One region of the Arthrobacter sp. P1_D4 genome, then DNA from elsewhere that is predicted to be linked to it. Evidence: predicted binding sites of a transcription regulator. Region 1 holds the regulator's gene; the other holds the start of a gene.

Evidence for each region. Region 1 encodes LexA, which represses DNA repair genes until DNA is damaged. Its sites were predicted from a motif close to TCGAACANNTGTTCGA; they were not measured.
Region 2: AC1D0A_RS03175 (LexA family protein) is a predicted target of LexA. The motif match lies at 11,520-11,535, and genes of this name have one in related genera.

Annotation. Positions count from the first base shown of each region.
Region 1 covers NZ_JBFUAU010000008.1:229,752-244,694, forward strand. Annotated here, with positions in the region: gene recA (recombinase RecA) at 1-460, shown strand, start outside; gene AC1D0A_RS09775 (regulatory protein RecX) at 597-1,082, shown strand; gene miaB (tRNA (N6-isopentenyl adenosine(37)-C2)-methylthiotransferase MiaB) at 1,297-2,784, shown strand; gene miaA (tRNA (adenosine(37)-N6)-dimethylallyltransferase MiaA) at 2,939-3,886, shown strand; gene dapF (diaminopimelate epimerase) at 3,896-4,849, shown strand; gene AC1D0A_RS09795 (class I SAM-dependent methyltransferase) at 4,830-5,444, opposite strand; gene hflX (GTPase HflX) at 6,015-7,616, shown strand; gene AC1D0A_RS09805 (ATP-dependent DNA helicase) at 7,609-9,732, shown strand; gene lexA (transcriptional repressor LexA) at 9,830-10,579, opposite strand; gene AC1D0A_RS09815 (hypothetical protein) at 10,965-11,120, opposite strand; gene AC1D0A_RS09820 (LysM peptidoglycan-binding domain-containing protein) at 11,333-11,506, shown strand; gene AC1D0A_RS09825 (histidinol-phosphate transaminase) at 11,575-12,693, shown strand; gene hisB (imidazoleglycerol-phosphate dehydratase HisB) at 12,765-13,391, shown strand; gene hisH (imidazole glycerol phosphate synthase subunit HisH) at 13,388-14,137, shown strand; gene AC1D0A_RS09840 (hypothetical protein) at 14,138-14,296, shown strand; gene priA (bifunctional 1-(5-phosphoribosyl)-5-((5-phosphoribosylamino)methylideneamino)imidazole-4-carboxamide isomerase/phosphoribosylanthranilate isomerase PriA) at 14,339-14,943, shown strand, end outside.
Region 2 covers NZ_JBFUAU010000002.1:480,196-495,138, reverse strand. Annotated here, with positions in the region: gene AC1D0A_RS03240 (histidine phosphatase family protein) at 59-637, shown strand; gene AC1D0A_RS03235 (C2 family cysteine protease) at 647-1,546, opposite strand; gene AC1D0A_RS03230 (DNA alkylation repair protein) at 1,891-2,535, shown strand; gene AC1D0A_RS03225 (hypothetical protein) at 2,655-3,143, shown strand; gene AC1D0A_RS03220 (DUF4097 family beta strand repeat-containing protein) at 3,226-4,071, shown strand; gene AC1D0A_RS03215 (ATP-binding cassette domain-containing protein) at 4,104-5,048, shown strand; gene AC1D0A_RS03210 (ABC transporter permease) at 5,045-5,881, shown strand; gene AC1D0A_RS03205 (LLM class flavin-dependent oxidoreductase) at 6,081-7,103, opposite strand; gene AC1D0A_RS03200 (hypothetical protein) at 7,219-7,821, opposite strand; gene AC1D0A_RS03195 (NmrA family NAD(P)-binding protein) at 7,933-8,871, opposite strand; gene AC1D0A_RS03190 (hypothetical protein) at 9,018-9,398, opposite strand; gene AC1D0A_RS03185 (hypothetical protein) at 9,405-9,725, opposite strand; gene AC1D0A_RS03180 (Y-family DNA polymerase) at 9,768-11,066, opposite strand; gene AC1D0A_RS03175 (LexA family protein) at 11,075-11,506, opposite strand; gene AC1D0A_RS03170 (SCO1664 family protein) at 11,822-12,589, opposite strand; gene AC1D0A_RS03165 (DUF3090 domain-containing protein) at 12,589-13,143, opposite strand; gene AC1D0A_RS03160 (histidine phosphatase family protein) at 13,168-13,860, opposite strand; gene AC1D0A_RS03155 (hypothetical protein) at 14,052-14,279, opposite strand; gene AC1D0A_RS03150 (DUF1648 domain-containing protein) at 14,487-14,939, shown strand; gene AC1D0A_RS03145 (DUF5808 domain-containing protein) at 14,863-14,943, shown strand, end outside.

The DNA of each region.
Region 1 (14,943 bases):
AAAGATCGGTGTCTTCTTCGGCTCCCCGGAAACCACCACCGGTGGTAAGGCGCTGAAGTTCTACGCCTCCATCCGCATCGACGTCCGCCGCATCCAGACCCTGAAAGAGGGCGCCGATTCCGTCGGCAACCGCACCAAGGCCAAAATCGTCAAGAACAAGATGGCCCCGCCCTTCAAGATCGCCGAGTTCGACATCATCTACGGCCAGGGCATTTCCCGTGAGGGCGGCATCATCGACATGGGTGTCGAGCACGGCCTGATCAAAAAGTCGGGCTCCTGGTTCACCTACGATGGCGACCAGCTGGGCCAGGGCATGGAGAACTCCCGCCGCTTCCTGCGCGACAACCCGGAGCTGGCGGCCGAACTCGAGCGCCTGATCAAGGAAAAGCTCGGCGTTGGCGTCAAAGCCCCGGCTGAGACCGAAGAATCTCCGAAGCTGAAGGCCGTTGACGGCTTCTAACAGCCGGCGGCGCAAAGGGGCAGGATTTCCGTCACGGAGTCCTGCCTCCGGCTTTGTCGGCCCGGATCAGCCGGCGGACCGCACCGATGGCGCGGATTCGTTGGCCGGGCAGGACCGGGACGCGGACCCCGCGGCCGTGGCGCGTGCCATCGTGCTGCGGCAGCTGACGAATTCGCCCAAGAGCCGGCTGCAGCTCTCGCGCAAGCTGGCCGAGCGCAACGTCCCCGAGGACGTCGCGGAGGCCGTGCTGGACCGCTTCGAGGAAGTGCGGCTGGTTGACGACGCCGAGTTCGCCGACATGTGGGTCCGCAGCAGGTCCCAGACGCGCAAGCTCGCCAAAGGGGCCTTGCGGCGCGAACTTGCGGACAAGGGCATCGACCCGGAGATCGCTGCCGGTGCATTGGATCAGCTCAGCGACGCCGACGAGGAAACGGCCGCCCGGGAGCTCGTGGAGCGCAAGCTGCGGGGATTCACCGGCGGCGAAGACCGTGCCGAACGCGACAAAGTTACGCGCCGCCTCGCGTCAATGCTGGCCCGCAAGGGATACCAGCCGTCGCTCGCCTTCCGGGTGGTGGGTGAGGTGCTCGATGCCGCCGCCGGCCAGGCAGGGGACGGGGATTAGGACCGCCGGGCCGGGGTCTGCGCTGGCCCAGCCGCTGCCCACTACCCTTACCCGTTACCCTTAACAGGTGAGTTTTACCATTCCCTCCCCAACGGCCGGCACGACTTCTCCGACAGCGCCACCGGCGGTGCCGCCAGCAGGGCCCCAGACATTCGGTGCGGACCCTGTTTCCGCACCGGAAAGTCCCGCCCCGGCCCAGCCCCGCACCTACCAGGTGCGCACCTTCGGCTGCCAGATGAACGTGCACGATTCCGAGCGGATGGCCGGCATGCTGGAAGCGGCAGGCTACGTCCCCTCCGCCGGCGAGCTGGCCGACGTCGTGGTCTTCAACACCTGCGCCGTCAGGGAAAACGCCGACAACAAGCTGTACGGCAACCTCGGCATCCTCGCCCCGGTCAAGGCAGCCAACCCGGGCATGCAGATCGCCGTCGGCGGCTGTCTCGCGCAAAAGGACCGGGAGACCATCCTCAAGAAAGCCCCGTGGGTGGATGCCGTGTTCGGCACGCACAATGTCGGTGCCCTGCCGGCGCTGCTGGACCGGGCCCGCCACAACAATGAGGCCCAGCTGGAGATCCTCGAATCGCTGGACGTCTTTCCCTCCACCCTCCCCACCAAGCGTGACTCCGTCTACTCGGGCTGGGTATCGATCTCGGTGGGCTGCAACAACACCTGCACCTTCTGCATCGTCCCGGCCCTGCGGGGCAAGGAAAAGGACCGCCGCCCCGGTGAGATCCTGGCCGAAATCCAGGCGCTCGTGGACGACGGTGCCATCGAGGTAACCCTGCTGGGCCAGAACGTGAACTCCTACGGCGTCGAATTCGGCGACCGGCAGGCGTTCTCCAAGCTCCTGCGTGCGTGCGGCGACATTCCGGGCCTGGAGCGGGTCCGGTTCACCAGCCCGCACCCGGCCGCCTTCACCGACGACGTCATCGACGCCATGGCCGAGACCCCCAACGTCATGCCGCAGCTGCACATGCCCCTGCAGTCCGGCTCGGACAAGGTCCTCAAGGACATGAAGCGGTCCTACCGTTCGACCAAGTTCCTCGGCATCCTGGACAAGGTCCGGGAGAAAATTCCGCACGCCGCCATCTCCACGGACATCATCGTTGGGTTCCCCGGCGAGACCGAGGAGGACTTCCAGGCCACCCTCGACGTCGTGGAGAAGTCCCGGTTCGCCACCGCCTTCACCTTCCAGTATTCCAAGCGGCCCGGCACGCCCGCCGCGGACCTGCCGGACCAGCTGCCCAAGGCCGTGGTCCAGGAACGCTTCGAACGCCTCACTGCCCTGCAGGACCGGATTGCCGCCGAGGAAAACGCCCGGCAGCTTGGCCGCCGCGTCGAGGTCATGGTGACGGCCCAGTCGGGCCGCAAGGCTGGGGAAACCCACCGCCTCTCCGGCCGCTCCCAGGACCAGCGGCTGGTGCACTTCTCCGTGCCCGCCGGAGCCGAAGTGCCCCGGCCCGGCGATCTGGTGACTGTCACCATCACGGAGGCGGCGGCGTTCCACCTCGTCTCCGACCCTGCCTCGGCCGAGGACTACAGCCTGCGACGGTCCCGTGCCGGCGACGCCTGGGACCGGTCGCAGGCAGATTCCTGCGGCGCAGGCCCAGCAGGCAAAACCAGCCCGGCGGGCAAGACCAGCGCGTCGGGCACCTCCGGTGTGTCCCTGGGCATGCCCAGCCTCCCGGTCCGCGGCCGTTAGCGCAGTGCCCGGCCAGCAGGGCGCTCCCGGCAACGCAGCAGTCCAGAACGCAGCAGCCCGGGCCACAGCTCAGGCCACTGCCCAGCAGGACACGGCCCAGCAGGACGCTGCCCAAAATGCGGCGGCGCAGGGGGCACAGCCGGCTGCTCCGCCGGTGATCGCCGTCGTCGGACCGACGGGATCCGGCAAATCAGACCTGGCCGTCTCCCTCGCCCTCGAACTCGACGGGGAAGTCATCAACGCCGACTCGATGCAGTTCTACCGCGGCATGGATATCGGCACCGCCAAGATCACCGAGGCGGAGCGCCGCGGTGTGCCGCATCACCTGCTGGACATTCTGGACGTGACCGAGGAAGCGAGCGTCTCGGACTTCCAGCAGCAGGCCCGGGCGTTGATCGCCGACATCCACGGCCGGGGTAAGCGGGCAATCCTCGCCGGCGGCTCCGGGCTCTACGTCCGCGCCGCCCTCGACGTCCTGGAATTCCCCGGCACGGATCCGGACATCCGCGGCCGGCTCGAGGCGGAACTGGCTACCTCAGGACCCGCGCCCCTGCGGCAACGGCTCGAGGCAGTGGATCCCGTCTCCGCGGGCAGGCTCGGCGATGAGCGCAGGATCATCCGCGCCCTGGAAGTCTTCGAGCTCACCGGGCGGCCATTCAGCTCCTTCATGCCGGCCCGCCAATACTTCCAGCCTGCCGTCCAGATCGGACTCGAGGTGGACCGGGAACTGCTTCGGCAGCGCCTGGCCGACAGGGTCCACGCGATGGTGGACCGGGGGCTCCTGGACGAAGTCCGCCGGCTGGACGCCGCAGGGCTCCGCAACGGCCGGACCGCGCCGCGGGCCCTCGGCTACGCCCAGTTCCTCCGGGTGCTCGACGGTGCCTCCAGCGTGGAGCAGGCCGCGGACGAAACCATCATCGCCACCCGGCAGTTCGCGCGACGCCAGCTGACCTGGTTCCGTGCGGATCCCCGGGTCACCTGGCTGGGCTGGCACGGTCCTGACCTCGTGGCCAAGGCCGCCGGCCTCTGCCGGGCGACGCCGGTTCTGCCTCCGGCGAAGCGCTTGGGCCACGGTGCCGGAGCGGTCCGGGCGGAACGGTAACCTTGGAGCATGGACGAATCCCAAGCCGTAGCCGCTGACCGTACTGCCGGCGATACCGCCCCGCTGAGCGGCCTGAAGTTTTCCAAAGGCCACGGAACGGGCAACGACTTTGTCCTGATCTCGGACCCCAACGGCGCGCTCGAGTTGAGCCCGGAGCACGTCGCGGCGCTCTGTGACCGGCACCGTGGCATCGGCGGCGACGGCCTGATCCGGGCCGTGCCTTCCCGGCTCCTGCCCGAGGGGCAGCAATTGCTGACCGCGCACCCCGATGCCGAGTGGTTCATGGACTACCGCAACGGCGACGGCTCGCTCTCTGAGATGTGCGGGAACGGGGTCCGCGTCTTTGTGCACTTCCTCATCGCCGAAGGCCTCGTAGACCTGCCGGCCGGCGAATCGCTCGTCATTGGAACCCGGGGCGGTGCCAAGACGATCGTCCGGACGGCTGCGGGCTACGCCGTCGACATGGGCCCTTGGGAATTCATTTTCCCGGGCGAGGCGACCGCGCGGGCCATGGACTCGCTGGTCAGCGCCGACGGGCTCGAAGTCGCGCGGCCCGCCCTCTCCGTCAGCATGGGCAACCCGCACACCGTCGTGGCCCTGGCCGAAACAGCCGAACTGCAGGCCACGCAGCTGTTCACTGCCCCCCGGGTGGACCCGACGCCTCCGCACGGCACCAACGTCGAATTCGTTGTGCCCTCCGAACCACTGGTCCACGACGGCACCGGCACCATCACCATGCGGGTCCACGAGCGCGGAGTGGGGGAGACCCAGTCATGCGGCACGGGCGCCTGCGCCGCCGCCGTCGCGATTCGCCACTGGGCCGGGCAGGGCGCACCGGACGCATGGAACGTCCACGTCCCCGGCGGCGTCGTCGGCGTGAAATTCTTCCTGGGCCCGGAGGGGCACGAACACGTCGAACTCAGCGGCCCGGCCGTGATCGTCGCTAGCGGGACGCTTTCCTGATTCGAAGGATCCGGAACGACTTCGACGTGCTCTCCCGGGTCACGCTGAAGCTGGCGTCGAGCTCCGCCGAGAGCCAGCGCTGCAACGAGTCCGAGCCGAGGTTCTTTTGGACGACGAGCCAGGCCGATCCGCCCGGCGCCAGCCTGGGAATCCACAGGCGCAGGAGGGCATGAAGCTCATCCTTGCCGATCCTGATCGGCGGGTTGGACCAGATGGTGTCAAAGCGCAGGTCGGGGTCCACGGCGTCCGGCGTGCTGGCGGATACGTTGTGCAGCCCCAGCAGCCCGGCGTTTTCATTGGTCAGGGTCACGCAGCGTTCGTTCACGTCCACCGCGTAGACCTGGGCGTGCGGTGCCCGCAGGGCCATGGTCAGGGCGATCGGTCCCCAGCCGCAGCCGATATCCAGCAGGTTGCCCTGCGGCGACGGCGCCGGGACATCGGCCAGCAGCACGGCCGTTCCCTTGTCGATCCCGTCCGGGCTGAAGATCCCCGAGGACGTCTGCAGCCGGCGCGTCTCACCGGCAAGATCCACGGTGAGCGGCTTGCGGGTAAATGGCCCGGCCGGCTGGGCGCTGAAATAGTGTGCAGACTCCATAATGGGCCAGATTAGTTCGCGGCCAGCCCGTATGGGAAACCGGGTGGCAGCGCCGGCGTCTGCTACGCTACAAAACATGATCTTGATCTCCAAGTAGCCGGCACGGGTCCCGTCCCGTCCTTGTCAGGGACGCCGGGGGACTCCGTAGCGACGCAGGTAAACGCCTTCCGCTGAGTGCGCCATCGCAGGGGTGAGTTTTCTCACCCGCGGGCGCCCGCACCACTTGGAATCCAGCCATGTCCCAGGCACGGAGTTTTGCTGGCACCGTTTTTGCTGGCACTGTGCTCCCTGGCCCGCTCCCAGGCCCGGCGTGGCGGAGGCACCCACGTCACCGTGTTTTGCACCGGCACCGGCACCGCCCACACAGCCAGTGTCCCCGTAGCCAGGCGCCTTAGCCGCCTCTACCATCACCCAGCCACCGCTCTGCACAGAGCCAGCCCCGCCCCGGCGCCGTTGCCGCGGGCATTCCAGGAGGCCCGCATGACCCCCCGCCGTCAGCCCAGCGCGAATACCGCCCCACAGAGCAACAATCGGCACTATTCTGAAAGTGCCGAACCTTTAAAGGAGACCATGACCAGCCACCCCAACACCGGACCCGATTCAGCAGCCCAGGACATGAGCCCTGAAGAGATTCAAGCTGTAATCGACCGGATCCTTTCCAAGGACACCCCCGCCCCAGGCCGCGGCGGCTCCGGCACCAGCCATGGCACCGCCACCGGTGCTGGTACCAGCAGCCCGGCGTCGGTGCTCGGCAAGGCGCAGGCCATCTCCCGCCTGGACGAGGTGTACACCAACTTCGACGGCGACCAGCAGGACCTTGAGGAACGGCACGCACTGCGCCGCAAGGCCGGCCTGTCCACCGAGCTCGAAGACGTCACCGAGGTCGAATACCGGCAGTTGCGCCTTGAGCGCGTCGTCCTGGCCGGCCTCTGGACCGAGGGCACCCTCGCGGACGCCGAGAACTCCCTGCGCGAACTTGCCGCCCTCGCCGAGACGGCCGGCTCCGAGGTCCTCGACGGGCTCGTCCAGCGGCGCGCCAAGCCCGATCCCGGGACTTTCCTCGGCTCCGGCAAGGCACAGGAGCTGAAAGCCATCGTGATGTCCACCGGCGCCGACACCGTCGTCGTCGACGCCGAACTGGCCCCCTCCCAGCGGCGCGGGCTGGAGGACATCGTCAAGGTCAAGGTCATTGACCGGACAGCGCTGATCCTGGACATCTTCGCCCAGCACGCCAAGAGCCGTGAAGGCAAGGCCCAGGTGGAGCTCGCCCAGCTCGAATACCTGCTCCCGCGCCTGCGCGGCTGGGGTGAATCGATGTCCCGCCAGGCCGGTGGCCAGGTGGGCGGCGCCGGTGCCGGCATGGGCTCGCGTGGTCCCGGTGAGACCAAGATCGAACTGGACCGCCGTCGGATCCGCACCCGGATGGCCAAGCTGCGGCGCGAAATCGCCGCCATGAAGCCTGCCCGGGAAACGAAGCGCGCCAACCGCCGTCGTAATGCCGTGCCCTCTGTCGCGATCGCCGGGTACACCAACGCCGGGAAGTCCTCGCTGCTGAACCGGCTGACCGACGCGGGGGTGCTGGTGGAAAACGCCCTGTTCGCCACCCTGGACCCCACCGTCCGCAAGGCCGAAACCGCTGACGGGCTGGGATACACCCTGGCCGACACCGTGGGCTTTGTCCGGTCCCTGCCCACCCAGCTCGTGGAGGCATTCCGCTCCACGCTGGAAGAGGTCGCCGACTCTGACCTGATCCTGCATGTCGTGGACGTCTCGCACCCGGATCCGGAGGGCCAGATCGCCGCTGTCCGGACGGTCTTCAGCGAAGTCGACGCGCGCAAGGTTCCGGAAATCATTGTCCTGAACAAGGCCGACGCCGCTGACCCGTTCGTGGTCGAACGGCTCAAGCAGCGCGAGCCGCGCCACGTGGTGGTCTCGGCCCGCACCGGCGAAGGCATTCCGGAACTGCTCAAGGCCATCAGCGACGGCATTCCGCGGCCCAGCGTGAAGCTTGAACTGCTCATCCCGTACAACCGCGGGGATCTGATCAGCAAGCTCCACGAGAGCGACGCCGAGATCCTCAGCCTCGACCACGAGGAAACCGGGACCCGTGCCGTGGTGATGGTGCGTGAAGGACTCGCCGCCGAACTGGATCCCTTCATCAGCAATGACTGAGGCTGCGGTGACCAGGACCGACGCCGAACCAGCTGCCGCCGATTCAGCTGATGCTGAGCCGGCCGAAACTGACACCGGCGCCGGTTCGGTTGCCGGCGCGGCCGGCGAGGAGTTTGTTGTTAAGCTGCTCGACCGTGCCGTGTCCGGCATGGGCGGGCAGAGCCGCGATGGCCAGCACGAAATGGCCCGGCAGGTGGCGCGCGCGATAGACAGCGGCGATCACCTGCTAGTCCAGGCCGGCACCGGCACCGGCAAGTCGCTGGCCTACCTGATTCCGCTGATCGCGCATTCGCTGACCAGCAACAAACCCACCCTGGTCTCCACCGCCACCTTGGCGCTGCAGACGCAGATTGTGGGCCGGGACCTGCCCAGGCTGCTCAAGACCATCACGCCCGCCCTGGAGAGGCCCGTCAAGGTCGCCCTGGTCAAGGGCCGGTCCAACTACGTCTGCCGGCACAAACTCGAGGGCGGCTTCCCGTCCGAAGAACCTTCCGAGGGACAGCTGTTTTCCCTGGGCGAGGACACCAGCGTGCCGCATTTCGCCGCCGCACTTGGCGGGCCGTCCTCCCAGCTGGGCAAGGAAGTCGTCCGCCTGCGCGAATGGGCCGAGGAGACCACCACGGGGGACCGCGACGAGCTCATGCCGGGCGTCACGGACCGGGCCTGGCGCCAGGTCTCGGTCACCTCCATGGAGTGCCTCGGCGCGCAGAAATGCCCGCTCGCGGCCGAATGCTTCAGCGAACTGGCACGGCAGAACGCCGCCGATGCCGACGTCGTGGTCACCAACCACGCCATGCTCGCCGTCAGTGCCTTCGAAGGCCTGGCGGTGCTGCCCGAGTACGACGTCGTCGTGGTGGATGAAGCACACGAACTTCAGGACCGCGTCACGGGCGCGGTCTCGGGCCAGCTCTCCGTGGCGATGGTGCACGCCGCCGCGTCCGGGGCCCGGAAGCACACGGGCATCACCGTGGATGCACTGAACAACGCCGCTGCCCACCTGGAGCTCGCCATCGACGGCGTCCCCAGCGGGCTGATGCCCAACGGCCTGAACAGCGGGCAGCTGGACTGCATCGACCAGCTGCGCGACGCATGCCGCGCCGCGCTGTCCGATTCCAAGGGGGACAGCTCCGTGTCGGCGGACGGCGGACGGCAGCTGGCCCGCTCGCGCCTCATGGTCATCCTGGAGCTCTGTGAACGCCTCCTGGCCGCGCGCGAAAACCGCGAAGTCGTGTGGTTCTCCCGCAACAGCAGCTTCGATCCGGCGCAGGGCTACTCGCAGCCGGACGAGAGCGCGCCGGCGTTGATCAATGTTGCCCCGCTGAGCGTCGCAGGGCGGTTGCGCGAGGGCCTGTTCGCAGACCACACCGTCATCCTGACCTCGGCCACACTGGCCATCGGCGCCGCCTTCGAACCCGCCGCCGGCGGCCTGGGCCTGGTTGGCAACGGCGCACCGAGCTGGACCGGCGTCGACGTCGGCTCCCCGTTCGACTACCCGAAGCAGGGCATACTCTACGTCGCCCGGCACCTGCCCAAACCCGGCCGCGGAACGTCCCCCGAGGCCCTGGACGAACTCGAGAAGCTGATCCGCGCCTCCGGCGGAGGCGCCCTGTGCCTGTTCTCCTCGCGGCGCGCCGCAGAGGAAGCAGCCGAGGCCATGCGGCCCCGGCTGGGCCTCAGCATCCTGTGCCAGGGGGAGTCGACCATGACGGCGCTCGTGCGGCAGTTTGCCGACGAACCTGACACGTGTTTGTTCGGCACCATGTCCCTCTGGCAGGGCGTCGACGTCCCTGGCGTGTCCTGCCGGCTGGTGGTCATCGACCGGATTCCCTTCCCGCGGCCGGACGACCCGCTGATGACGGCACGTTCACGGGCCGTGGCCCAGGCCGGCGGCAACGGCTTCATGGCCGTCTCGGCCACGCACGCCGCCATCCGCCTCGCGCAGGGCGCCGGACGGCTGATCCGCTCGACCTCGGATAAGGGCGTGGTGGCAGTGCTGGATTCGCGGCTCTCCACGGAGCGTTACGGCGGCTTCCTGCGCGCCGCGCTGCCGCCGTTCTGGCCCACCACCGATTCATCGATAGCCATGGCAGCCCTGAAGCGCCTGGCGAAAGACTAAGTCCCAAACCGGGGTCGCCACCCTGCGCCGGAAATCCGCCGCGGGGTGGCCGCTCCGAACTGGCGGCATGGCCCGTGACGGCTAAGGGGAGCGCAGTTTAGAGGGAGCGCAGTACCGAGACGACCTTGCCCATGATGACGGCGTGGTCGCCCAGGATGGGCTCGTACTGGGTGTTTTGCGGCAACAGCCACGTGTGGCCGTCCCGCTGGCGGAAGGTCTTGACCGTGGCTTCGTCGTCCAGCAGGGCGGCAACGATGTCGCCGTTCACGGCATCGCCCTGGCGGCGGACAACCACCCAGTCGCCGTCGCAGATGGCGGCGTCGATCATCGAGTCGCCGGCCACTTTGAGCATGAAGAGTTCGCCATGGCCCACGAGCTGGCGGGGCAGCGGCATGACGTCCTCCACCACCTGGTCCGCGAGGATCGGCCCGCCGGCGGCGATGCGTCCGACGAACGGCACCATTGCCGTGTCGGTGGCGCTGGCCAGCTCAGTCACTGACAGGCCGCCGACGGCCCGCAGGCCGCTTGACTTCTCGACACCGGAAATCGGTGTGGTCCCCTCGTCCAGGGTCAGCGGCATGAGCACTTCCATGGCCCGCGGGCGCTTCGGATCACGCCGCAGATAGCCGAGCTTTTCGAGCTGGGAGAGCTGGTGGGTCACGCTCGAGAGGCTGGCGAGACCAACGGTGTCGCCGATTTCTCGCATGGACGGCGGATAGCCCTTGTCCGTGACGGACCGCTGGATGGTCTCCAGGATTTTCTTTTGCCGGACGGTGAGGCTCTTGGGGGCCCGGGCGGGCTGCGGGCTCCGTGGGGCGGCCCTGCCGCCGGTGGCTTGTGCTGCCATGTTCGCCAACGCCTTTCCGTTCCGCCCGGCTGCCGTGGCTGCTGTCACCGGGAACTTCCGGCCTGAAATGTCAGACCCTGCTGATCAACTACGAATGAATTCCCACGGGTAGTTCGAAAGTGGGAGTCCGAAAGTGGTTGTCCTGTCCCTCAAAAGTAGGCCAGCCGCAGACCTTTTTCAAACATTTGTTCTAGCGAGTCTCGACATCGTTCGTTAGTAAGTGCTAAAACAGAACTAGCAAGATTCGAATATGTGTTCGATTCCGACGATCTGGGTTCGCAAGCGATGTTCGGTTCTATGTTCGAAGGTTCGGCCGGTTGGCGGCGAGTACGTGAGTACGCCGGGCGGCAACTTATGGTCCAGGAGGGCTCAGTTCATGGCAGTTTCAAGCGCGTTTGACGGCACCAACATTCAGGGCGTCACGACCCGCCACCGCGGTGTTGGTCCAGGTGGTGCAGTGGGTCGCCGCAACATCGGACACGGCAGCATCGGACACGGCAGGCTCGACCAAGGCGGCATTGGCCAGGGTGGTTCCCTTCACGGCAACGTGTACCCGCTCAACGCCAGGCGCCGCAAGGGGCCGCCGCCGCGGTTTCCGGCGGCCGGACCAAGCAGCCGCCGCTGCGGCTAACCCGGCGCGGACGCTTCGTCTTCTTCGGTGTCCCGCTGATCCTGCTGGCGGCGTTCATCCTGTCGTTCAGCGGATTCCTCAACGCTCCCGCGAAAGCGGCAGATTCCGCAGACCAGCTCTCGGTGACGCCGACCGTATCCGTCACAGTCCAACCGGGGGAGTCCCTCTGGGCCATTGCCGGGTCGGTGGCTCCGGAGCGCGATCCCCGCGACGTCGTGGCCGACATCGTGGAGCTGAACAATCTGGACGCCGCGCGTGTGATGCCGGGCCAACAACTGTTCGTCCCGTCCAAGTAACCGCCCCCCGGTGCCGCCGCGGGCGTCACAGTTTCAGCGCCCGTCCCGCTACCACTTAAACTGGTCACGTGACTGACCAGCTTGAGCGCCTCAACCGACTGCCCCTCCGAGCCAATCTGCGTGGCCTGCGTCCGTATGGCGCGCCGCAGCTGGACGTCCCCATCCTGCTCAACGTCAACGAGAACACCCATGGGGTCCCGGCCGATGTCCGCGCAGCGATCACCGAGGCCGTGAGCGCCGCCGCTGCCGGGCTGAACCGCTATCCGGACCGCGAATTCACCGAATTACGCGAAGCCCTCGCCGAATACCTTGGCCATGGGCTGGACGCGGAGAACATCTGGGCCGCGAACGGTTCCAACGAAGTCCTTCAGCAAATCCTCCAGGCCTTCGGCGGCCCCGGCCGGACGGCCCTCGGGTTCCCTCCCACGTATTCGATGTACCCGCTGCTGGCCTCCGGCACGGACACGGAGTACATCGTCGGGGCCCGCGCGTCAGACTATGGGCTCAGCGCGGAATCGGCGGCACAGCAGGTCCGCGAGCTTCAGCCCAACATCGTCTTCCTGTGCTCCCCAAACAACCCCACCGGTACCGGTCTGGGGCTCGATGTCGTCGAGGCCGTCTATGACGCCGGCGAGGCCAGCCAGACCATCGTGATCGTCGACGAGGCCTACCACGAGTTCGCCCACGACGGCACGCCCAGTGCCCTCACCCTGCTGCCTGGCCGGGAGCGGCTCATCGTCTCGCGCACCATGAGCAAGGCCTTCGCCCTCGCGGGTGCGCGGCTCGGCTACATGGCCGCGGCACCGGAGGTCGCTGACGCCCTGCGCCTGGTCCGTCTCCCGTACCACCTTTCCGCCATCACCCAGGCTGCGGCCCTGGCTGCCCTGCACCACCGGGAGGCGCTCATGGCGGACGTCGAGGACATCAAGCGCCAGCGCGACCGGATCGTGTCGGAACTGACGCGGTTGGGCTTGACCCCGGCCGCGTCCGATTCCAACTACGTGTTCTTCGGCGGCCTCGAGAACCCCCATGAGGTTTGGCAGCGGATGCTGGACGCCGGTGTCCTCATCCGCGACGTCGGTATTCCGGGGCACCTGCGCGTCACCGCGGGCACTGAGACAGAAACCACAGCCTTCCTGGAGGCACTTGAACTTATCCTGGCCGGCTCCGCAAAGCCGCAGGCCTAGACTTGGTGGGGAGCCCGATCGTCCCCGCCAGATTGCCCAACACCCTGCCTTCTTCCAAAGGACACATCTACATGAGCACCACCGGATCCACCACCGCCGAGGGCCGGACCGCACGCATGGAACGGACCACCAGCGAGTCCTCGGTCCTGGTCGAGATCAACCTGGACGGCACCGGCGTTTCAGACATCAGCACGTCGGTCCCGTTCTACGACCACATGCTGACGGCCCTCAGCAAGCACTCCCTGATCGACATGACCGTCAAGGCCACCGGCGACACCCACATCGATGTCCACCACACTGTCGAGGACGTGGCCATCACTTTCGGCGAGGTTCTGCGGACCGCCCTGGGCAACAAGGCCGGGATCCGCCGTTTTGGCGAGGCGACCGTTCCCCTCGATGAGGCCCTCGCGCAAGCTGTCGTAGACGTCTCCGGCCGTCCCTACCTGGTCCACGCCGGCGAGCCGGCAGGCCAGGAATACCACCTGATCGGTGGCCACTTTACGGGCTCCCTGACCCGCCACGTTTTTGAGGCGATCACCCTTCACGCCGGGATCTGCCTGCACATGAACGTCACCGCCGGGCGCGACCCCCATCACATCGTCGAGGCCCAGTTCAAGGCCTTTGCCCGTGCCCTGCGCGCAGCCGTCGAGCCGGATCCCCGCGTCGAGGGCATCCCGTCGACAAAGGGTGCTTTGTGACCGGCCCGCTGCTCCGCGACGGGGCCATCATCGACCCCGCCGCCGCGACCAAGCCGGTCTCCCCGCAGGGAAAGCCCACCGTTACGGTGCTGGACTACGGCTCCGGGAATGTCCGGTCCGCCGTCCGCGCGCTGGAGCGGGCCGGCGCCGAAGTCATCCTCAGCTCCAAGGCCGAGGATGTACTCAATGCCGACGGCCTCGTCGTCCCCGGTGTGGGCGCCTTCGAAACCGTCATGCGCGAACTTAAGGCCGTTGACGCCATCCGGATGATCGGCCGCCGTGTCGCCGGAGGCCGCCCCGTGCTGGCCATCTGCGTCGGGCTCCAAGTGCTGTTCGAGGCCGGCGTCGAACACGGCACCGAAGCCGAGGGCATGGGGGAGTGGCCCGGCAAGGTGGAACTGTTGCCTGCCGACGTCGTGCCCCATATGGGCTGGAACACCGTCGCCGTCCCCGAAGGGTCCAGGCTCTTCGCCGGGGTTGAGGACGAGCGGTTCTACTTCGTGCACTCCTACGGTGTCCAGAAGTGGGACTTCGACGTCATCCAGCCGCGGATGGCTGCGCCGCTGGTGACCTGGTCCGACCACGGTGCCCCGTTCATCGCGGCCGTGGAGAACGGCCCGCTGTGTGCCACCCAGTTCCACCCGGAGAAGTCCGGCGACGCCGGCGCCCGGCTGCTGCGCAACTGGGTCCAGGGCCTGCGCCCCGCAGCCCCGGACCGGACCGCAGCCCCGGAAGGGACCGCCTAGATGTGGTCTCTGGTGCTTATGGGCGTGGCCGGCCTGCTGGTTGGCGGCGGGATCTCCTTCCGCCAGCAGAAAAGTCCGCTCTGGGTGCAGATCGTTTTCTACATCCTCGCCGGCATGTCACTGCTGGCCGCCTACCTCCTGACCCTGCCGGCGTCCTGACCGCCCCCTCCCCACCACCATCCCCAAGCTGAGGACTCCACGATGACCACCGAAACCCCGCTGCCCGTACTCGAGCTCCTGCCCGCCGTCGACGTTGTCAACGGACAGGCCGTCCGGCTCGTACAGGGCGAAGCCGGCAGCGAGACGAGCTACGGCACCCCGCTGGAGGCCGCCCTCAACTGGCAGCAGCAGGGGGCTGAGTGGGTGCATCTGGTCGACCTGGACGCCGCGTTTGGTCGCGGTTCCAACGCCGAGCTTCTGCGCGAGGTCGTCGGCCGGCTCGATATCAAGGTGGAGCTCTCCGGCGGCCTGCGCGACGACGAATCCCTGGAGAAGGCCCTCGACCTCGGCGTCGCCCGCGTCAACCTGGGCACGGCGGCACTGGAGAACCCGGAATGGACGGCCCGGGTGATCGATCGCTTCGGCGACAAGATTGCCGTCGGCCTGGATGTCCGCGGCACCACCCTCGCCGGCCGGGGCTGGACCAAGGAAGGCGGGGACCTCTGGGACGTGCTCGGCCGCCTCGAGGACGCCGGCTGCGCCCGGTACGTCGTGACTGATGTGACCAAGGACGGCACGCTCCAGGGCCCCAACGTCGAACTCCTGCGCCAGATGGTCGAGAAAACGGGCAAGCCGGTGGTCGCCTC
Region 2 (14,943 bases), on a different contig from region 1:
CGCTCCCGGGCCGGCGCCTCTGTCATCGCCAGCCTGCCGTCAGGGCAGAATGGAAGGCATGACCTCTACGACGTTCGCCCTCATCCGCCATGGCCAGACGGACTGGAATGCACAGCGCCGGCTGCAGGGATCCACCGACATTCCCCTGAACGACGTCGGCCGCGGCCAGGCTCGCGACGCCGTCGCCGTCCTGTCCGGCTATGAATGGGACGCGATCGTGTCCTCGCCGCTGAGCCGTGCCGCTGAAACCGCCGATCTCATCGCCGCCGGGCTCGGCCTCAGCGTGGCCCGGCGCGTGCCGGAGCTCGCCGAGCGCAGCTTCGGACCCGCGGAGGGCCTGCAGGACGGTCCTGAACTGGACGCACTGCGCATTCCTCATGGGTTCCGCGGAGCGGAAAGCGAGGACGAGGCCGCCGGCCGGGGGTTGGCCGCGCTTGAGGCGCTGGCCGAGGAGTTCCGTGGCCGCCGCGTCCTGGCCGTCGCCCATGGCACGCTCCTGCGCGTGAGTCTCAGCCGCGCCGTCGGCCGCACCCTGGAAAGCATCGACAACGCCGTGCTCAACCTGGCCCACCACCATGCCGTCGACGGCTGGCAGCTCGAATACTTCAACGGCGAGCGGGCCATGGCTGCCGTTTAGGGCTGCCGCTCAAGGATATGTCGGTATCGCGATGTACTGGTTGATGTTCGTTGACTGGAAGGTCGCAAAAGCCAGCGTGGTGTGGCCACCCTCCGGATCACCCACCACGACCGTTTGGTCGGAGGGATTCAGACCCAGCAATGCGTAGGAATGGTCGGAGACCAGCTCGCCGTCGGAGTTGGACGTCCCAAAGGTCACGAGGCCCTTCGCGAAATCCTGCTGCATCTGCTCAAAGCTCACTCCCGTCATGGGGCCGCCGGGGTTGCGGTCGACGCCCACTTCGCCGGTGATGGCATAGAGGGCGTTGTGCACATCATGATCCTGGGCGTTGCTGAGGTCGGTGCCATCGATGCCGCTGTAGCTGTTGCCGTTCGCGGCAGCCCACCCTTTCTCGATAATCGCGGCCCATGACACGTTTTTGCCATCGATATTTTCGATGCTGTTTTCAAAGGGCTTGCCGCGGCGGTATGGAAGATCACCGTTGACCGTGACCGTCACCGGATTGGACACCCCGTCGTACTTGCTGTGGAAAGAAATGGTGTAGGTGCCGTTGCCGTTGTCATGAACCATGTTCAAGACGGTCGCGGGGGCCCGGGAGGCCACTGTCATCAACGCTGCGAGGAAATAGCAATCGCCGGCGTCACCCTGCTTGATATTCGTCAAGTCTCCGGAGAGATCCGGGTTTCCGGAATCATCAAGCGCAAACAGAACTTGATTCGGGACCTTCTGGAAAGTCGCCCGTCCCGATACCGAAGGATTACTCACCGGGGCCCCGGACGCTCCCGGAGGCGGCGTGACCGGTGACCGGGTAGTCACGATCCACGCAATTCCAAGAATTACCATCACCGCCACCACTGAGAAAATGACGGCGGCGCGAATTTTTGCCGGCCTGGATCCTGCACGTTCCATGTTCCGAGCCCTCCCGTCCTGCGGGGTTCCAGCCCCGCAACGGCACCGCCGCGGCAACCTTCCGAGGGCTGCCGCCGTCGGGTCTCTCCCGGTTGATCAATTCATCAGCTGATCAACAGCTTGCCGCAGGCAACCAGTCTGGGGCAAGGGGCAGCGGGCGATTCACAGGTGAGCACCGGACGCTCACCGGCGTGCGCGGCCACGGTGCAGTCGTCTGTTTTCGTCGCCAAGCCGCTTATCGCCGCGGGCGGCCGAACCGCCGACGTATGCTGAATCGCACAAGCAACGGACAGGAGGCCGAGGTGGCCCAGACGACGGAAACCGGAACGACGGCGGCCGAGGTGATGGCCGAGCTGGCCGACCTCGAGGACCCGAGGATCCGGGACGTGAACGCCAAGCACGGTGACGACCACGGGGTGAACCTCGGCAAGCTGCGGGCGTTGGCCAAGCGGCTCAAGACGCAGCAGGAGCTGGCCGGTGAGCTGTGGGGGACCGGTGATACCGCGGCGCGGCTCCTGGCGCTCCTGATCTGCCGTCCGAAGGCGTTCGATCGTGATGAGTTGGACGTCATGTTGCGCCAGGCGCACACTCCCAAGGTGCAGGACTGGCTCGTCAACTATGTGGTGAAGAAGAACCCGCATGCCGAGGAACTGCGCGTGGCCTGGTTCGCCGATCCGGACCCGCTGGTGGCAAGTGCCGCCTGGGCGCTGACCACCGACCGCGTTGCGAAGAAGCCGGAGGGCCTCGACCTGCCAGGACTGCTCGACATCATCGAGGCGCAGATGAAGGACGCCCCGGACCGCCTGCAGTGGGCGATGAACCACTGCCTGGCCCAGATCGGGATTGAGCACCCCGAACACCGCGCCCGCGCGATCGGCATCGGCGAGCGCCTGGAGGTGCTCAAGGATTACCCGACGCCGCCGAACTGCACCTCTCCGTTCGCGCCGATCTGGATCGCCGAAATGGTGAACCGACAGGACGCCAACTAGGACTCAGGGCGAGGCCCTTCGCCCGTCCCCACCCTCATCGAGCCGCCGCACCAACCTGCGGATCACCCGTGACACCACGAAGGCTTGACGTGACACCACCGTGGTGTCACCATGGTGCCATGGAACTCGGACAATACGTCAACGACCTACAGCGGCAGCTAGTGGATGCCGCGGAGAACGGCTCGGAGGACACCCGCGCCGTGGCCGAGCGGCTCGCCGCCGGACTGGACGCCGCGACCCGGCTCGTGCTCCTCGACGTTCTCTCGGCTGCAGCCGGCGAGATCACCCGCGACCTCGCACCCGGATCAGTCGACATGCGGCTGCGCGGACGCGACGTCGAGTTCGTGGTGACCCAGCCGAACCCGGAATCTGACACCGACGAGCGGCCGGCCGCACCCCTCGACCTCGACGACGCCAGCACCTCGCGCACGACGCTCCGCCTGCCGGATGCCCTCAAGACGCGGGTGGACGAGGCCGCGGCTGCAGACGGCCTGTCCGTCAACACCTGGCTGGTCCGTGCGGTCGCGGCCGCTCTCCAGCCCAAGCAGCGACGATCCGCGCAGCGCACGCTGCGCACCGGCGACAACTTCGCCGGCTGGGCGCGCTAAACCGCCCACCGCACCACACGACACCCACCAACCACGCGGACCCGCGGGGTCGATCAAACACACCCAAAAGGAAGGCCCCAGCATGCCCACCTACGACACCCCCACCCCCATCGACCTCGCCATCAAACTGCAGGTCGGCGCGATCGAAATCATCGCCACTGACCGCGACGACACGGTCGTGACCGTCTCGCCGACGAACCCCGCGAAAGCGGTCGACCGGCGGGGCGCGGAAGAGACCAGGGTCGACGTCGACGGCCAGCGGCTCATCATCACCGGCCCCCGGCCCCGCATCAGCTGGATCGGCCCCACCGAGTCGGTCGATGTGAAGGTCGAGCTGCCGGCCGCGTCGCGGCTCACCGCCGAGATAGGGGTCGGCGGCGTGCGCGCCGTCGGACGCCTCGGCGCTACCCGGATCAAGAGTTCGATGGGCCGCGTCGATCTCGACTCCACCGGCGACCTGTGGCTGCGCGCCTCGCACGGCAACGCGACCCTCGGCACCGCCGAGGGCGGGATCGAGATCACGGCCGACCACGGTCAGATCCGGATCGGCAAAGTCACCGGCGACGCGATCCTCAAGGCGTCGCACGGCACCATCCTGATCGGGGAGTCCGGCGGCGACCTAGAAGCGAAGCTCTCCTACGGCGACCTCGAGATCTCGAAGGCACTCGGCTCCGTCGCGGCGAAGACCGCCTACGGCAGCATCCAGCTCGCAGAGGTCTCGAGTGGTTCCATCCAGGTCGAGAGCGGCTTCGGCCAGGTCACCATCGGCGTGCGGCCCGGCGTTCCCGCCTGGCTCGATCTGTCCTCGAAAGAGGGGCACGTCCGCAACCAGCTGGACAGCGACCGCGCTCCCGACGCGTCCGAACAGACCGTCGCAGTGCGTGCACGCACCCAGCACGGCGACATCAGCATCCAGCGCGCCCAATGACTCCGGGCCACCAACAGAAGGGAACGAAGCACATGAACACGCCAGCAATCGAAGTCCGCGGGCTGCGGAAGTCCTACGGCGCAAAGGCAGTGCTCGACGACGTCGACCTCACCGTGGACGCGGGCACCGTCACCGCGCTGCTCGGCCCGAACGGCGCCGGCAAGACGACGACCGTGCACATCCTGTCCACCCTGGTGCGGCCCGACGGCGGCACGGCACTGGTGAACGGATGCGACGTCGTGCGCAACCCCGACGGCGTCCGCGCCGCGATCGGCCTCACCGGCCAGTTCTCCGCGGTGGACAGGCTGCTCACCGGCGAGGAGAACCTGCTGCTGATGGCCCGGCTGCGCCATCTTGGAGCGAAGCGCTCGAAGACCCGGGTGGCCGAGCTGCTGGAGCAGTTCGACCTCGTCGAGGCCGCCCGCAAGCCGCTCGCCACCTACTCGGGCGGGATGCAGCGCCGCCTCGACCTCGCCATGACCCTCGTCTCGGCGCCCAGCGTCATCTTCCTGGACGAGCCCACCACGGGCCTGGACCCGCGCAGCCGCCACACCATGTGGGACATCGTCCGCAGCCTGGTCGCGGACGGCACCACCGTGCTGCTCACCACCCAGTACCTGGACGAGGCTGACGAGCTCGCGGACCGCATTGCGGTGCTCGACGGCGGCCGGCTCGTCGCCGAGGGGACGCCGGACGAGCTCAAGCGCCTGGTGCCGGGCGGACATATCCGGCTCCGGTTCGCCGATGCCGCGCGGCTCGACGCCGCCTCCCGGCTGCTCGGCGAATCCGCCCGCGACGACGCCGGGCTCTCGCTCACCGTGCCGAGCGACGGCGGTGTCGGCACGCTGCGCACCGTGCTGGACCGCCTCGACACGGCCAACCTGGAGGTCGACGACCTCAGCATCCACACCCCGGACCTCGATGACGTGTTTTTCGCGCTCACCGGCCGGGTCGAGACGAAGGGAACCGAATCATGACCACCATCGCCGCCAAGCGCCGGACGGCCCCGGGCACCGGCCAGCAATCGCACGTCATTGCCGACTCCGTGACGATGCTGCGCCGCAACCTGCTGCACATGCTGCGCTACCCGGGCCTGTCGGTGTTCACCATCGTGGGGCCGGTAGTCCTGCTGCTGTTCTTCGTGTTCGTGTTCGGCGGCACGCTCGGGGCCGGCCTGCCCGGCGCTGATCCGGCCGGCGGGCGCGAGGCGTATGTCGCCTACGTCATGCCGGGCATCCTGCTGTTGACCATCGCCGGCAGCGCAGGCGGCATCGCGACGACCGTGTCGATGGACATGACCGAGGGCATCACCGCGCGGTTCCGGACGATGGCGATCTCGCGGGCCGCGGTGCTCGCCGGGCACGTGCTCGGCAATACCATCCAGGCGATTATCGCCGTCGTGCTCGTGCTTGGCGTCGGCCTCCTGATTGGCTTCCGCCCGACCGCCGGGTTTGTCGAATGGATCTCCGCCGCAGGTCTGATCGTGCTCATCGCGTACGCGATCAGTTGGCTCGGGGTGGCCATGGGCATGCAGGCGAAGTCGGCCGAGACCGCCAGCAACCTGCCCCTCGTGCTGACCTTCCTGCCCTTCCTCAGCAGCGGCTTTGTGCCGACCGAGTCGATGCCGGAAGGGCTGCAGTGGTTCGCGCAGTACCAGCCCTTCACGCCGTTCATTGAGGCCATCCGCGGGCTGCTGCTCGGCACCCCGCTCGGCTGGAGCCCGGTGCTGGCAATCGGGTGGTGCGTCGTGCTTGTGGTCGCGGGGTACGCCTGGTCGATGGCGATCTACGAGCGCAAGTCGGTGCGCTAAGCCCAGGGTGCACCCGGTCGCTGCGGGCGGTCGCGAGCGCATCGCGGCCGCCCGTCCTGTGCCTCAGCCGAGGTGGCGTCCGGCGTCAAGGCTGCCGCGCTGGTGAGTGCCGGCTGGACCGGCGTCGTCGCACTGGCGTTGCAATGCTGGACCCCGCAAGCGTCGACGGCGCGGCGCCCGGGGAATCTGTCACGAGGGGTCAGCGCCAGCCGAGCTGCGGCGCCACATACTTCAGGATCGACTCGATGACGTGGGCGTTGTAGTCGACTCCGAGCTGGTTCGGGACCGTGAGCAGTAGGGTGTCTGCCGTGGCGATCGCCTCGTCCTCGGCCAGCTTCGCGGCCAGCTCGTCCGGGGCACCCGCGTAGGACCGGCCAAAGACCGCGCGCGTTTTCTCGTCGATGTTGCCCACCTGGTCGGAGCTGTGGCGGTCGCGGGCGAAGTATTGCCAGTCGCGCTCGTCCGTCAGTGCGAAGATGCTGCGGCTGACCGAGACGCGCGGCTCCCGCTCGTGCCCCGCCTCCTTCCAGGCCTGCCGGTAGAGCTCGATCTGCTCGGCCTGCTGGATGTGGAACGGCTTGCCGCTCTCGTCATCCTTGAGCGTGGAGCTCTGCAGGTTCATGCCGAGCTTCGCCGCCCAGATGGCCGTGGCGTTCGAGCCGGAACCCCACCAGATGCGCTCGCGCAGGCCCTCCGAGTGCGGCTCCACGCGCAGCAGGCCCGGAGGGTTCGGGAACATCGGACGCGGGTTCGGTGCCGCGAAGCCCTCGCCAGTGAGCACCTCGAGCAGACGCTCGGTGTGCCTGCGGCCCATGTCGGCGTCCGACTCGCCCTCGGCGGGGGCGAAGCCGAAGTAACGCCACCCGTCGATGACCTGCTCGGGTGAACCCCTGCTGATGCCCAGCTGCAGCCGGCCGCCCGCGATCAGGTCGGCCGCGCCAGCGTCCTCCGCCATGTAGAGCGGGTTCTCGTAGCGCATGTCGATCACGCCGGTACCGATCTCGATGCGGCTTGTCCGGGCCCCGACCGCAGCGAGCAGCGGGAACGGGGAGGCGTATTGCTGCGCGAAGTGGTGGACTCGGAAGTAGGCGCCGTCCGCACCCAGCTCCTCGGCCGCGACCGCGAGGTCGATCGCCTGCAACAGCGCGTCCGACGCGGTGCGCGTGCCGGAATCCGGGTGGTCGGTCCAATGGCCGAAGGACAGGAATCCGATGTTCTTCACACCGGAAACCAACATGGTGGCGGCGGTTCTTATTCCCCCCGGGCCCTCAGCCTCGCACCCCTCCCGCGGGCCCCTCCCGCGGCACGCCTGGCGCCCCTTAGGCGGGACCGCGGGCTCAGCCGGCCTCGTAGGGGGTCCGGAAGAGGGTGATTCCCCATTCCGGGTTGTGCAGCACGATTCCAGTCTCCCGTTGTGCAAACTGAAGCGGAGCTTGAAGGTATCGTTTCATCCGCGACTGTTCCTGCTCCCACGGGAAGTTGCACGTGCCCAGGGAACTTTCCAGTGTCCCCGGATCCGGCGTGATCGTTTCGGTGGCAATGCTGACCGAGACCGCATACGAAGCACAGGGGATGCGCACGGTCATTAACGTGCGGCCGCCAACGCTGCCGAACCGTATCGCGTAGTCGCCGGAGCTCATTCCCGGATCACGGGGCACAGAAGCCGGCGTCATGGAACCGGCTGTGAAGTACTGGCAATCCAGCGCTCCGCTGGCTACGGCGTTCTCTGCACGCTGTGGCAGGCATTCATCTAAACCCTGCCGGGGGGCAGGCGGAATCGGCGGAGCCGGGGCGAGGGTCATGCCCGGTGACAGTCCGGCGCCCGTCGACGGTGCGGCCTTGGCGGCGGGCGGTTTGGTGACGGTTTGCTCGCCGGCCGGCATGCTTTGTGGGGGAGTAGATGCGCAGGCCGCGGTTAACGCGACAACGGCGAGGCTCACTACGGATAGCAGTGTCGGCGTCGTGTGCATTCCATAACGAGCGGGTCCCCCGGGCGCGGCCATGATCCGAACCCTAGGGGTTCGGGGCTTGTCCGTGCAACAACCCCCAGGCTAGGCGACCGGGGCCGGTGAGCTTTGCTGCACGTGCTGGTCCAGGATGTCCCGGGCGGTTGTCCACGTCCGGCTCCCGTACCGGTCGTTGCTGACGTAGTTCAGGGTCGCGTCGCCGCTGAACATGCTGGCGAAGTACTGCATGCCCTGCCACGGCGGGAACGGCTTGTCAGAGGCCGGCATGAAGGCTTTGACTGCCCGGCTCATAGCAGTCAAGGAACCGACGCTGCCCGCGTAGAGGAGCCGGAATGGCGTTCCGGTCAGGTCGGACATGGTGGTTGCCAGGGTCCTTGCCGTGACCTGGTCTCCGGCGATCTGGAGGACGCGGGGAGTCCGCTGGTCGAGGGCGGCAGCGGCGGTGTAGGAGGCAGTGTCATCCTTCGTGGTGAAGTCGAGCACCTGGTCGGCGTCGGACCAGAAGAGCACACGACGCCGGGAAAAGAGGATCATGGGTGCCTGCCCGGAGAGCATGTCGGTGAAGGCGCCATTGAGGATGGAAGTGGCCCGGATTTCGGTGGCATCCAGCCGCTGTGCGAAGTCTCGGCGGAACTGCAAGTTCCGGTTGCTTCGGGGGCGGATTCCACGGTAATCGATGGAGTAATCGGAAGGGATGAAACGCGGTACGCCCACCGCGGCCGCCGCCTCCAGCAAGCGCGATTGGGCGTCGAAAATTGCGCTGTCCACGCCGTTGATCGCGGAGACTATGCAGTCAACATCCGCGCAGGCCCTTCGGAGGCCCGCGGGATCGTCGTAGCCCGCCTGGATCACTTCGACGCCTTGGGCGCGGAGCTGCGCAATGCGCTCCGTGCTGGTTCCTGGCCGTGTCAGGACCCGAACGGTGGCCCCCAGGGCGACCAAATTCTGCAGGATACGCCCGCCGAGATCGCCGGTGGCGCCGGCAAGAAGGACAGTGCCCGGAGTGGGAGTCGTCGGGATCATGGTTCGCACCTCAAGTGTCGGGCGGAAAGGGATAGTGGGCTAAACACTACCAACGGCAGGGCAGCCGCGATTCCCGGGTGTGACTCGATACATCCCCGGGCCGGACTGATCAGCGGAACCGTTGGACGTCGGTTCGCGGGCCGGCTCTACTGCCAGCGGTGGGATTCCAGCGCGCGAAACAGGGGAGCGCCGCCGCTTTTCAGATGGTCAACGGGGCGGGACCCGCCGAGTTCCCGGCAGGGTGTAACCATCCAGACCGCGAAGTAGTTGTGCGGAACCTTCAGTTCTATGGCGCGCTGGAATAGTCCGACGACGGTCGGGTGGAGGTGGCCGCCGGCGACGAATTGGAATCCCGGGCAGAACGTGCCGTCGTCGATGAAGACGCGGACGAGCTGCTGCACTACAGGGTCGGGGTCGTCCATCAGTTCGGCGAGTCGGCGGCGGACCTGTTCCAGGGCGGGCAGCGTGAATTCTGCCCTGATCCCCGCCCAGGTCTGGTCATTGATCGGCTGACGGTTCAGTGTCACCGTTGCCTAGCCGCCATCGCTGATGTCGTCCAGAAGCCACTGGACGGAGCGTGGATTCCGGCGCAGCGTGAAGGTGTGCAGCGCTGAATTCGACCCCAGCCGGGCCTCGACACGCCAGTATTCGATACCGGCCGGGTTGGCGCCGCCAGCGGCGGCCGTGCATCGGGTGCCCCGCCCGGCGTCACCGCCGATCCAGTGCCGGGATTCGGTGGCCGGATCGACAAGCCAGATCCGTCCGTCGTGCCGGATGGCAAGGGGCTTGCCTGCCGGGTCGAGCCGGACTTGAAGGTCAAGGGTTCGTGTGGGGTTTTCGGTGCTGAGGGTCATGGGGTGGTCTTTCGTGGTGCGGTGCTGCGGGGTGTGGTGGCGTTAGGCGGCTTTGACGAGGGGGAGTTCGTCCCAATGGGTGGTGTAGCGGGGGGAGAGCATGTCCCGTTTCATGGTCCAGTCCGGGCCGCCCCGAATGCCGGCGTGGCCGAGGCCGATGGAGCCGCGCCCGTATCGGCGTGTCACATCTTCCAGGAGGGTTCCGATGTGGCGTTCCTCGTGCGGGTTCTGGAACAGGGCCAGCGGTGCCTGGTTTCCGGTGGGCCGCAGGTCGGTGACCATGATGCCCGCCCGGGCGTATTTGATGCCTTCCTGGATGTGGGGCAGGAGGGCGTGGGCGGCCCGGGTGAGTAGGACGGGATCGGCGGTGGGCATTGGCAGCGGCACGCACACCGAGGGGTAGGAGGTGTCGTTCGGGTTGAAGTGCGAGGTGCCGGCGAAGGCGGTGAGGACCTTGGCCTGGAGGCCGTGTTTGGCCAGCCGTGCTGAAGCCTGCTGGCCGTAGACGGACAGGACTTGCCGCATGCCGGCGGCGGTGGTGATGGGGGTGGCGAAGGAGCGCGAGAAGATGAGCTGGTCCCGTCCGATCCGTTCTTCTTCCATCGGGATGCACGGGGTCCCCTGCAGTTCCAGGACGGTGCGCATCACGACCACGGAGAAACGGTCCCGGATCATCACCGGGTCGGCCCGGGACAGGTCAAGGATGGACTGGAGCCCTAAGGCGTTGAGGCGTTTGGTCAGCCGCGTCGCGACGCCCCAGATTTCGATCACGGACAGCCGGCCCATCAGCGCTTCCCGGTCCCCGGCGGGCACGGAGTCCCAGTGGCAGACCCCGTCGAAGGCCGGGTTGTGCTTGGCCCATTTGTTGGCGAGTTTCGCCAGGGTCTTGGTTCCGGCGATCCCGACGCAGACCGGAACCCCGACGTTGCGCCGCACGGCTGCCTTCATGGTCTGGCCCAGGATCAGCAGGTCCTCCGGCGCGCCTTTGACGCCCAGGAAGGCCTCGTCGATGCTGTAAACCTCCAACCAAGCGCTGTAGCGGCCCAGCAGTTCCATCACCCGGGCGCTGATGTCCCCGTAGAGCTCGTAGTTGCTCGAGAGGGCAACAAGTCCCCACTCCTTGGCCCGCGGGGCGAGTTTGAACCATGGTTCACCGAGGCCGATCCCGAGAGCCTTGGCTTCCGGGGACCGGGTGACGGCGCACCCGTCGTTGTTGGACAGGACGACGACGGGCCGGCCTTCGAGGGACGGGTCGAATGCCCGCTCGGCCGAGGCGTAGAAGCAGTTCACATCCACGTGCGCGATCTGCGGCATCCGCCGCATCGGGGAGGGCTTAGACATGGTGTGCCTCAAACATGGTGCAGGCAGCGGGTCGCGACGCCCCAGATGACCAGATCAGACATGGACGGAACCCGGATGTCCGGGTAGGACGGATTCTCCGCCTGCAGCACGACGCCGGCGGCCGTGATTCGCAGCCGCTTGATGGTCAATTCTCCGTCCAGGACGGCTATGACTACGGACCCGTCCTTGGGTTCCAGGGCCCGGTTGACGATCAGTTCATCCCCGTCGCTGATGCCGGCGCGTTCCATCGAGTCTCCGGAGACCCGCACGACGTACGTGCTGGTGATGTCCTTGATCAGATGCTCGTTCAGGTCAATCCGCCCATCAAAGTAGTCCTGGGCCGGCGAGGGGTACCCGGCCGCGACGGGGACCGGAGAGATCAGCACCGACAGCAACGACATGCCCGCATCTATCACGCGGGGACCGACAACAACGCCCACAACACACCCTTATTCGAATATATGTTCGATACATTCAGTGTAGCCGGACGTACCGACAAAAGTTGGACTCTGCCCATATCCCTCGGCTGCGTAAGCAGCGCGGTTTCTCCTCAACATCGCAACAACTGACTGAAGGGGTGCTTCTTATGGGACGCTCGCCGCGTCGTTTGCGGAAGATGGGGCCTGCGGGCTTGGTTGAGCGTAGGCGCTGCTATCGGCGTTTGGGCAGCGAGTTCTTGGTGACAGTTGCTCCGTCGCTACCTTAAGATCCATGCCGTCGTGACACAGCCTGCGAAGCCCGTAGCCGCAATTCCCTTAGAACAGCGGCCAGGGCACCGCCGACATCTCACCGCTCGGAGCCGGAAACCGCCCTGCCAAGCGCAACCGTGCGCAGCGCGCGGCGAGCGATGCGATTTCTTCGGCGCTGAGCAAGTCCGCCAGGTTCCGGCCCAGCCCACCGTGCAGTCCTTCGCTGACACGATCGATGCCGTCGCGTTCCTCGGCGGTCAGCGCGTCTCCCAGCCATCCCCACAGCACCGTGCGCAGCTTGTGGTCACGGTGAAAGGTGAGCCCATGGTCCACGCCGTGCCGGTGTCCGTCCGTCATGGCAAGAATGTGGTCGCCTTTGCGGTCGGCGTTGTTGACGACCATGTCGAACACCGCCATGCGTCTGAGCGCTGGCGAGTCTTCGTGAACGAGGGCGACCATCCGTCCGTTCTCATCCCGTCCCTCGAGAACATGTTTCCAGCCCGTCTCCGGCACCTGGTCCGTCGCGACCAGGTTCACGGCGCATCGGGCGGGGTCTTGCTCCTGCCAGAGCTGCACCATTCCTTCGCCCAAAGGACCATCGCGCAGCCAGGTGTGCGGCACGACGTCCCAGCCTAAGACCTGCGAGACCAGGTAGGCGGCCACCTCCCGGTGAGCCAGGGTGCCGTGGGGAAAATCCCACAGCGGACTTTCGCCTGCTATCGGCTTATAGACGACCACCACGTCGCCGATGCTGCCCAGAAATGTAGCGTTTGAAGCCGTCGTGATGCGGCCGGTGAGCGTCAGCTCGGCGGCCACTAGGTCCGGCGCTGGCATCAGACCTCGGGAAGGGTGCAGATGTGCCCGTCGGCGTCTATGGGGTAACCGCAGAGCGGGCACGTCGGACGCCCGGCGCCCACGATCTCACGGGTGCGCTTGGCGAATGCGCGGGCGGTGCCGACCGGCATTCGCACCAGCAGCATTTCGGACTCGTTAGCGCCGCCCTCATCAAGCGGTTCGTCGTTGTCATCAGCATCGACATCGGCGATGGGGTAGGCCTCTATTACGACCTGGGCCGTGGTTGGGTCCCAACCTAAGCTCATGGCGCCGGTGCGAAACTGCTCCTGAACGGCCTCGAGCTGGTCATTGTCGACAAGTTCAATGGGAGTGCTCGTGGGAACGCTGAAGGGGTTGCCCTCGACGGTGATGAGCTGGTCGAGAATTTCGTCGATCTTCTCCGCGAGCAGAGCCGACTGCTGCTTCTCCAGGGCAATACTCACGATCTGCGTCCCTGCGCGCACCTGCAGGTAGAACGTGCGCGCCCCTGGAAGGCCAATGGTGCCGACGACGATTCGATCAGGCCAGGCAAACTCGTGAACACGTGTAGGCATGTCAGTATTTTAGGCACATGAGGTTCATGGCGCCTTTTGCCCTGCACCGCCGCCCACCGGCGCATCGCCAGAGTGGATGCCGTTCGACAGCCACGACAGGTCACCCGCGTCGGTGTTGGTCGCGTAGACGCTCGGCCGACTAGCGCCGTAGCGCACGATCGATACGGAGGCGGGGCCCACGTTAATACGCTGGAACAGGTCAAGGTGCATGCCGAGCGCGTCGGCGAGGATTGACTTGATGATGTCACCGTGACTCACCGCCACCCACACGGCCCCTGGCCCGTACTCGGCTTCGAAGGCTGCATCGTGGCGTCGAATCGCTGCCACCGACCGAGCCTGCATCGCGGCCATGGATTCACCGCCGGGAAAGACGACGGCGGACGGTTGCGACTGCACAACCGGCCACAAATCCTCGGTCGCGAGATCACTGAGGGTGCGGCCCTGCCACTGGCCGTAATCGCACTCGGTGAGATCGAGATCGACCGGCGCGTACGGCGTGCCAGCCTGGCGATCGAGGATGAGCTGGGCGGTCTGCTGACAACGCTCAAGAGGGCTCGACACCACCCCGACTACGGGCACGGCCGCGAGCCGGTCTCCGGTCAGAGCCGCCTGGTCGCGCCCGATCTGATCCAGGCTGACGCCGACGGCCCGACCGGCCAGCAGTCCAGTGGCATTGGCTGTGGTGCGGCCGTGCCGCACGAGAATAACTGTCGCCATCCACCCAGCCTAACCACTCGATCGACGGCGGTGTGCACCGTACCGGGTCGCGCGCCGAACAGGCAGATAAAGCCCTGGCGGAACTCTTCAGGCGCGCCGACGCGCTCAAAGCCGCCCAGACGGAGCGCAGGCGCCCTCCCTGCGGTTGCTGATTTGAGCCGAATTGGGATGGGTTTCTTCACTGGATACCGTCAAGCATCGCAGTCAGATGGTTCGCGGTTGCTCACTTCAACCGCATGGAACCGTTGATCGGGGTGCTCCGGCATTCTGATTCCGGAGATAGCGCCGTCGATGTCATCAGCTGATGGCTGGTCCGATCCGCCGTCAGGCTTGCAGAGGAATCCCTGGGTGAACAGTGCGTCGGTGTTCACCCTGCGGATCTTGACCTCGTCGATGGTGAGGCCTGTGCGATCACCCATTGAGAGCCCCCTTCAAGCTGTGTAGGCGCAGTAATCCTCGGAGACTTGGCCCCGCTCGCGACAGAAGTGAGCTGCCTGGCTAGAACTAGATCAGGATTCTGTTCACGGGCGGCATTTTCTCAAGAAGTTATGGGCCAAGGCAACACAGTGGACACCGGCCTGAGGACAGATCCTCCGCGGTTTCCCTGGCTCTGGCCGGCCCCTGCAGTGATCGTCATCGTCGTCACGGTCATAACAGGCGTGATCAGCTACCCGTCGATGCCCGACGCGCTCGCGGTCCACCAGGGCGCGAACGGCGCGCCCAACCGGCTGGCAGCCAAGTCGGTGGGCTCCGCGTTCTCTCAGGTGTTCGTGCAAGCCGGTGTGACCGGGTTGCTAATGGGTCTCGCGGCGCCCATCTTCCACAGCCGGCCCGACCTCGACCCGGCGCGCCCGCTGGCCTCGGCGCGCTGGTACCGGCAGTACATGTCACTGGGCGTCAAAGCGCTCGTCGGGCTGGTCGCGATGATCGACGTGGGGATGCTGGGCTCGTCGCCGTTGATGTGGACCGGGACGGTCACGCAGTGGGCAGTGGGCGGGACTGGTGGTCACGCTCCCGATCCCGGCCGCCGTCGTGGTTGCCGTCGTGGTCCTGGCCAGGAACAACCGCGAGCGCGATGAGGGT